Regions from separate parts of the [Micrococcus luteus] ATCC 49442 genome, predicted to be linked through region 1. Evidence: riboswitches for the same ligand, from Rfam matches in the RefSeq annotation. Region 1 holds a riboswitch; the other holds the start of a gene.

What was found. A riboswitch is a leader RNA that binds a small molecule or an ion and turns the genes downstream of it on or off. The one in region 1 is predicted to bind glycine.
Region 2: it holds a riboswitch for glycine, as region 1 does, so the genes downstream of both, gcvP (aminomethyl-transferring glycine dehydrogenase) here and gcvP (aminomethyl-transferring glycine dehydrogenase) in region 1, are expected to answer to the same signal.

What each region holds. Positions count from the first base shown of each region.
Region 1 is NZ_JAAAXP010000001.1:3,082,554-3,085,960, reverse strand. Features, by position in the region: gene gcvP (aminomethyl-transferring glycine dehydrogenase) at 1-2,207, opposite strand, end outside; glycine riboswitch at 2,258-2,378, opposite strand; glycine riboswitch at 2,379-2,473, opposite strand; gene GUV69_RS14070 (mycofactocin-coupled SDR family oxidoreductase) at 2,523-3,407, shown strand, end outside.
Region 2 is NZ_JAAAXP010000001.1:4,253,417-4,256,823, forward strand. Features, by position in the region: gene GUV69_RS19390 (PadR family transcriptional regulator) at 1-309, shown strand, start outside; gene GUV69_RS19395 (histidine phosphatase family protein) at 368-952, shown strand; gene GUV69_RS19400 (LapA family protein) at 1,022-1,411, shown strand; glycine riboswitch at 1,618-1,715, shown strand; gene gcvP (aminomethyl-transferring glycine dehydrogenase) at 1,879-3,407, shown strand, end outside.

The sequences.
Region 1 (3,407 bases):
TTGGTGGCATCACCGGGCATGAAGGGTGCGAGGTGGGCTTTGGCTGCGACGGGGCCGACACCGGGTCCGCCGCCGCCGTGCGGGATGCAGAACGTCTTGTGCAGGTTCAGGTGCGACACGTCCCCGCCGAACTTGCCCGGCTGGGCCAGGCCCACCAAGGCGTTGAGGTTCGCGCCGTCGATGTACACCTGCCCACCGGCATCGTGCACCGCGTCACAAACTTCACGGACATCCCCGTCGTACACACCATGGGTGGACGGGTAGGTGATCATGATGCAGGACAGGGCATCCTTGTGCGCGTCGATCTTCGCGTAGAGGTCAGCATGATCGATGGTGCCGTCGGCTGCGGTGGCCACCACAACAACTTTCATGCCCGCGAGCACGGCTGAGGCAGCGTTGGTGCCATGCGCCGAGGCCGGGATCAGGCAGATGTTGCGCTGGCTGTCACCGCGGGAATGGTGGTAACCGCGGATCGCCAGCAACCCGGCCAGCTCACCCTGGGACCCGGCATTAGGCTGGACCGAGACCTGGTCGTAGCCGGTGATCTCCGCAAGATCAGCCTCCAGCCCGGAAATCAGTTCACGCCAGCCCGCAGTCTGGGAGTCCGGAGCGAACGGGTGGATGGAGGCGAACTCCGGCCAGGAGATGGCTTCCATCTCGGCGGTGGCGTTCAACTTCATCGTGCAGGAACCCAGCGGGATCATGGTGCGGTCCAAAGCAAGGTCACGGTCCGAGAGCTTTCGGATGTAGCGCAGAAGTTGGGTTTCGGACCGGTGCGTGTTGAACACCGGATGCTGCAGATAGGACGATGTGCGCAGCACGGACTCGGGCAAGGAAAAGCCGTCTGTGATGTCCGTTAGGCCCGCACCGTAAGCAGCGGCCACCGAAAACGCGTACATGACGTCCGCTATCGTCTGGGCAGAAGTCGTTTCATCTGTCGAAACACCGACAAGGTCTCGGTCAATCGCCCTAAGATTTATTCCCTTGGCATTTGCGGCTGCGACTACAGACATGGCTTTCCCGGGCACCCGTACGGTGATTGTGTCGAAGAAGCTTGTATGCAGAACGTCAAGGCCTGCGGCCTTCAGGGATGCCGCCAGCGTACGGGCGTGACCGTGCGTTGTTTCCGCGATCGCCTTTAGTCCGTCGGGGCCGTGGTAGACGGCATAGAAGGAAGAGACGATGGCCAGCAGTGCCTGCGCCGTGCAGATGTTGGAGGTGGCCTTCTCGCGGCGGATGTGCTGCTCGCGGGTCTGCAGGGCCAGGCGATAGGCGGGGACACCGGCGTCGTCCCTGGAAACACCGACAAGCCGGCCGGGCAGGTTGCGCTCCATGCCCTGCCGGACGGCCATATAAGCGGCGTGCGGGCCGCCGAAGAACAGCGGCACGCCGAACCGCTGCGTGGAGCCGACGGCAATATCGGCGCCCTGTTCACCCGGCGGGGTGACCAGGGTAAGGGCGAGCAGGTCGGCAGCCACGGTGACCAGCGCGCCGCGTTCCTTCGCCTCGGCAATCACACCGGACTGGTCCCACACCCGGCCGGACACACCTGGCTGCTGCAAAATGATCCCGTTAATCGCGCCCTCAGGCAAGCCATCGGTGAGGTCGGCAACTTCCACCTCGAAGCCCAGGGCCTCGGCGCGCCCCTGGACGATGGCGATGGTCTGGGGGAGCAGGTCGGCGTCCAGGACCGTCCTGCCGTCTTTTCCGGACTTGTCCTTGTTGGCCCTGCGCATCAGCAGCACGGCTTCAGCCACGGCGGTGGCCTCGTCGAGGAGGGACGCGTTGGCCACCGGCAGCGCAGTCAGGTCCTGGACCATGGTCTGGAAGTTCAGCAGCGCCTCGAGCCGGCCCTGGGAGATTTCGGGCTGGTACGGTGTGTAGGCGGTGTACCAGGCCGGGGCTTCGAGGATGTTGCGGCGAATCACCGGAGGCGTCACGGTGTCGTAGTAGCCCTGCCCGATCATCTGGACCGCGGTCCTGTTCTTGGCCGCGAGCCTGCGCAGCTCGGCCAGGACCTCCACCTCGCTAAGAGCTGGGGACAGTTCGAGGGTGGAGTCTTGCCGGATGTTAGACGGCACTGCCATATCGACCAGGGCATCGACGGAGTCGTAGCCAACAACTTTCAGCATGACTTCGACATGATCCTGCTTGCGGGTGCCGATATGCCGGTCGACGAACGTTGCGCCTTTGGAATTGGGGGTCATTAGGAACTCCAGTTGTCTCCTGCGCCATGAGGCGCCGGTAATTTTGAGTTCCTCCCCGCTCTGTATTGGACCTGAGAGTTTCCGCTGCTCCTCGTCGTGGCGGGAAGCGGCTTGCACCGTCGGTGAGCCCATCCCAAAGAAGGGATTTAGCGGGCTGCTTTCCAGAGTTGCCGCGCTGCAGCGGTACGGGGGCCTGAGAGATTCCTAGGGAGGGTTTGCTCCTACGGCGCCGGCGGGGGTGTGCCAGGCTCTCCCGCTGCAGCTTAGTGGCTCATTTCGTGATTACGAACACAACTTACACCTGAGCCAAGCATAATGGCAACCAGTGCCGAAAATATTGGCTTCCGCGCCGCGGGAGACTCGTCGCTGGGCTGTCTTGAGAGTATTTTCTTCAAAAAGACCTCCTTTTGTTCGGCTGCGGCGTGTATCGTAAGAGATATCAAACCAAACTGTACGCTCCGAGCGTTCAGAATTTCTACTGATTGGAGAGTCCAGATGGCCGGACGATTTGATGGAAAAGTTGCCTTCATTACCGGCGCTGCGCGGGGGCAGGGGCGTTCGCACGCCGTCGGCTTGGCTTCCGAGGGGGCCCACATCATCGCGGTGGATGCCTGCGCGCCTATCAGCACCATCCCTTATGAAGGTGCCTCGGTGGCGGAACTTGATGAGACAGTCCGTCAAGTGGAAGCTGTCGGCGGCAAAATTATGGCCCGCCAGGTGGACGTTCGGGATCTGGACAGCCTGACAGCAACCGTCAAGGACGGAGTCAGCGAATTCGGCCGCCTGGACATCATCCTGGCGAACGCCGGCGTCGTCTCTTATGGTCAGCTTGCCGAACTAGATGAAGAGACGTGGCAGACGATGATCGATGTCAACCTCACCGGCGTCTGGAAGACAGTGCGGGCTTCTGTCCCGTCGATGATCGAGGCCGGAAACGGCGGGTCCATCATTTTGACCAGTTCCACGGCGGGGCTAAAGGCCCTCCACACCCTTGGCCACTACGTCGCCGCGAAACACGGCGTCATCGGTCTGATGCGGAATTTGGCCAACGAGCTCGCTCCCCACAACATCAGGGCCAACGCGCTTGCGCCGACCAACGTCGACACGATCATGCTGAATAACCCGGGCGTCTTCAAGATGTTCCGCCCCGATCTGGAGAACCCGGACGCGGATGACGCGCACTCCGGCTTCGTGGAGCAC
Region 2 (3,407 bases), 1.2 Mb from region 1:
CTGAAGGCCGCCTACCTGGAGTGGGCGGAACCCGCTGTGGCGCGGGAGCACATGCGGGCCCATATCGACTATCACACGATGCGTCGCGATCAGTGGGCGGACATGATCACCGAGTTGCGGGCAGGAACAAACGAGATGTTGAGCAAACGGCTGGCTGCCACCCCCGAAGCCGACCGTCAACGCACTATCGAATACAAAGTCTTCACTTACGAAGGCCTGATTGCCCGCGCGGAGACGGAAATCGAATGGGCCAAGCGGGGGCTCAAGCTGATCGATGCGCTCTCGGGATCTGCGCCGCACCAGGATTGAGGGCCGGGGCAGGTCGCCCTGTGCCGGCAGCCTCCCGCCGTCGGGGACAATGGAAGGCATGACCCTCACGACGTTCGCCCTCGTCCGCCATGGCCAGACTGACTGGAACGCGCAGCGCCGCCTGCAGGGCGCCACTGACATTCCGCTGAACGACGTCGGCCGCGGCCAGGCGCGCGAGGCCGTCGCCAACCTTTCGGGCCATGACTGGGACGCCGTGGTGACCTCGCCCCTGAGCCGTGCCGCGGAAACCGCCAACCTGATCGCCGAGGGGCTTGGCCTGAGTGTGGCCCGGCACGTCCCCGCGCTCACGGAGCGTAGTTTCGGCCGGGCGGAAGGGCTGCAGGCGGGCCCCGAACTGGAGGCCCTGCGCATTCCGGGCGGCTTCCAGGGCGCCGAGAGCGAAGATGCCGCGGCGAGCCGCGGGCTGGCCGCACTGGAAGAGCTGGCCGAGGAGTTCCGCGGCAGGCGCGTCCTGGTTGTCGCCCACGGCACCCTCCTGCGGGTAAGCCTCAGCCGTGCCATCGGCCGCACCCTGCACAGCATCGACAACGCCGTGCTCAACCTCGCCCACCACCACGTCCGCGAGGGTTGGCAGCTGGAGTACTACAACGGCCAGCCGCTGGCCGCCGAAGTCCAGGCCTGACCCGCACCACCCGCTTTGCCACCGGCCCGGTTGCCCCCGAAAGCTCCTGCACGGGGGGACAATAGTGGTATGAGCTCAGAAGAACCGCTTCGACCTTCAGACGTGCCTCCCGCTCCGCCTTCCCAGCCCTCGGAACGGTCCGCCGCGTCTGGTTCGCCGGCTCCCAGGACCGCGGCTCCCAAAACTGCCGCTGACAGGACCCGCATCACCCGGGCCGCAGTCATCTGGAGTGCGGTGGCGGTCAGCCTGGCGGTGCTGGTGCTCCTGATCATCTTCTTTATCCAGAACCAGGACATGGTTGCCGTCAGGTTCCTCGGCTGGGAGGGCAGTCTCGCCCAGGGTGTGGCTTTCTTCATTGCTGCCGTGGGCGGCGGAATCCTTGTGGCCATCGCCGGCGGAGCCCGCATCCTGCAGCTGCGCCGCAACGAACGACGGCGGGGCAAGGGCACCGAAGCGTAGCCCGCCAAAGGAGCGGCGGCGTCATCGTCGATCGATTGCTCCGTAGAGGTCCTTTTCGAGTCCCAAAAGGGCCCCTGCGGAGCAACCGATGCCGGGGGAGGGTGACGCCCGTCTCATCATGACCTGCGCGCGCCCCGGGAAATTGCTTGCGGACGCTGTTCGCGGTAAGCTGTGAGGCGTGTCACGGACTATGTGGCACATGCTTTTGATCTGCGGCGGGAGAGTTCTGCCGGTACGTTCAGCAGGCGCCGTAGGAGCAAATCCTCCCCAGGAATCTCTCAGGCCCCCGTACCGCCGCGGTTAGGCAACTCTGGAAAGCAGTCCGGCAACGGGCTCACCGACGGTGCAAGCGAAATCCTGCAAAAGCAGGTCGACGCGGAAACTCTCAGGTTCCCTACAGAGTGGGGAGGAACCCGAATCAATGTGGCGTACCCAGCGGACGCCACCTGAATTATGGAGTTCCTTTCATGACAGTTCAGTCGTCCCCCACTACTTTTGCCGACCGGCATATCGGTGCGCGCAGCCAGTCGCACATCGAAACAATGCTCAAGGCCGTCGGTTACGACACCGTTGATGGCCTCGTTGACGTTGCCGTCCCCGACTCCATCCGCCAGGCCAAGCCGCTTGCCCTCCAGGACGCCCTGAGTGAGGTTGAGGTCCTGGCTGAGCTGCGGAAGCTCGCGGGCAAGAATAAGACGGCTGTGCAGATGATCGGCCAGGGCTATTACGACACGGTCACCCCTGCGGTGATCCGCCGGAACATTCTTGAAGCGCCGGCCTGGTACACCGCGTACACGCCGTACCAGCCCGAGATTTCCCAGGGCCGGCTTGAGGCGCTGCTGAACTTCCAGACCATGGTCCAGGACCTGGTGGGCCTGCCCATCGCCAATGCCTCCCTGCTGGATGAAGCCACCGCCGTGGCTGAGGCCGTCCTGATGATGCGTCGGGCCAACAAAAACAAGGCTGCCGTGGACGGCAAGACCGTCCTGGATGCCGATGTCATGCCGCAGACCATCGCGATCGTGAAGGGCCGCGCCGAGGCCCTCGGTTTCGAGGTGGAGGTTTCTGACCTGTCCAAGGGCCTGCCCGAGGGTGTCATCAACGGCATCGTGCTGCAGCAGCCCGGCGTGTCCGGCCGCGTGTTCAACCACGCCGAGGTCATCGCCGCTGCCAAGGAGCGCGGTGCTCTGGTCACGGTCGCGGCGGACCTGCTGGCGCTGACCCTGATCATCCCTCCGGGTGAGCAGGGTGCTGACATCGCGGTCGGTTCCACCCAGCGTTTCGGTGTCCCGTTGTTCTTCGGCGGCCCGCACGCGGCCTACATGGCGGTGGCGATGGGGCTGGAGCGGTCCATGCCCGGCCGCCTGGTGGGTGTGTCCAAGGACGACGCCGGTGTTCCGGCGTACCGTCTGGCGCTGCAGACCCGTGAGCAGCACATCCGCCGGGAGAAGGCGACCTCGAACATCTGCACGGCGCAGGCCCTGCTGGCCATCGTGTCCTCGTTCTACGCCGTCTACCACGGCCCGGACGGGCTGAAGGCGATCGCCGAACGCGTCCACAACCACGCCCGCGCCCTCGCCACCACGCTGAAGGTCGCCGGCCGCGAACTGGCCACCGGGACCTTCTTCGACACCGTCACCGTGTCCGTCCCGGGCAAGGCCGGCAAGGTCATCGCCGCCGCCGAAGCACGCGGGATCAACCTGCGCCACATCGATGAGGACACCATCGGTGTGTCCGTTGATGAAACCACGACGGCGGATGTCCTGTCCGCTGTTGCCGTCGCCTTCGGCGCCGGCCCGGTAGTCGAGGCCAAGGGCTTCGAGCTGCCCGCAGAGGTGCTCCGCACCTCCGAATTTATGCAGCACCCGGTGTTCAACACGCACCGGTCCGAGACGCAGTTGCTGCGTTACATCCGGAAGCTCTCGGACCGGGACCTGGCGCTGGACCGGACCATGATTCCGCTGGGTTCGTGCACGATGAAGCTGAACGCGACCGC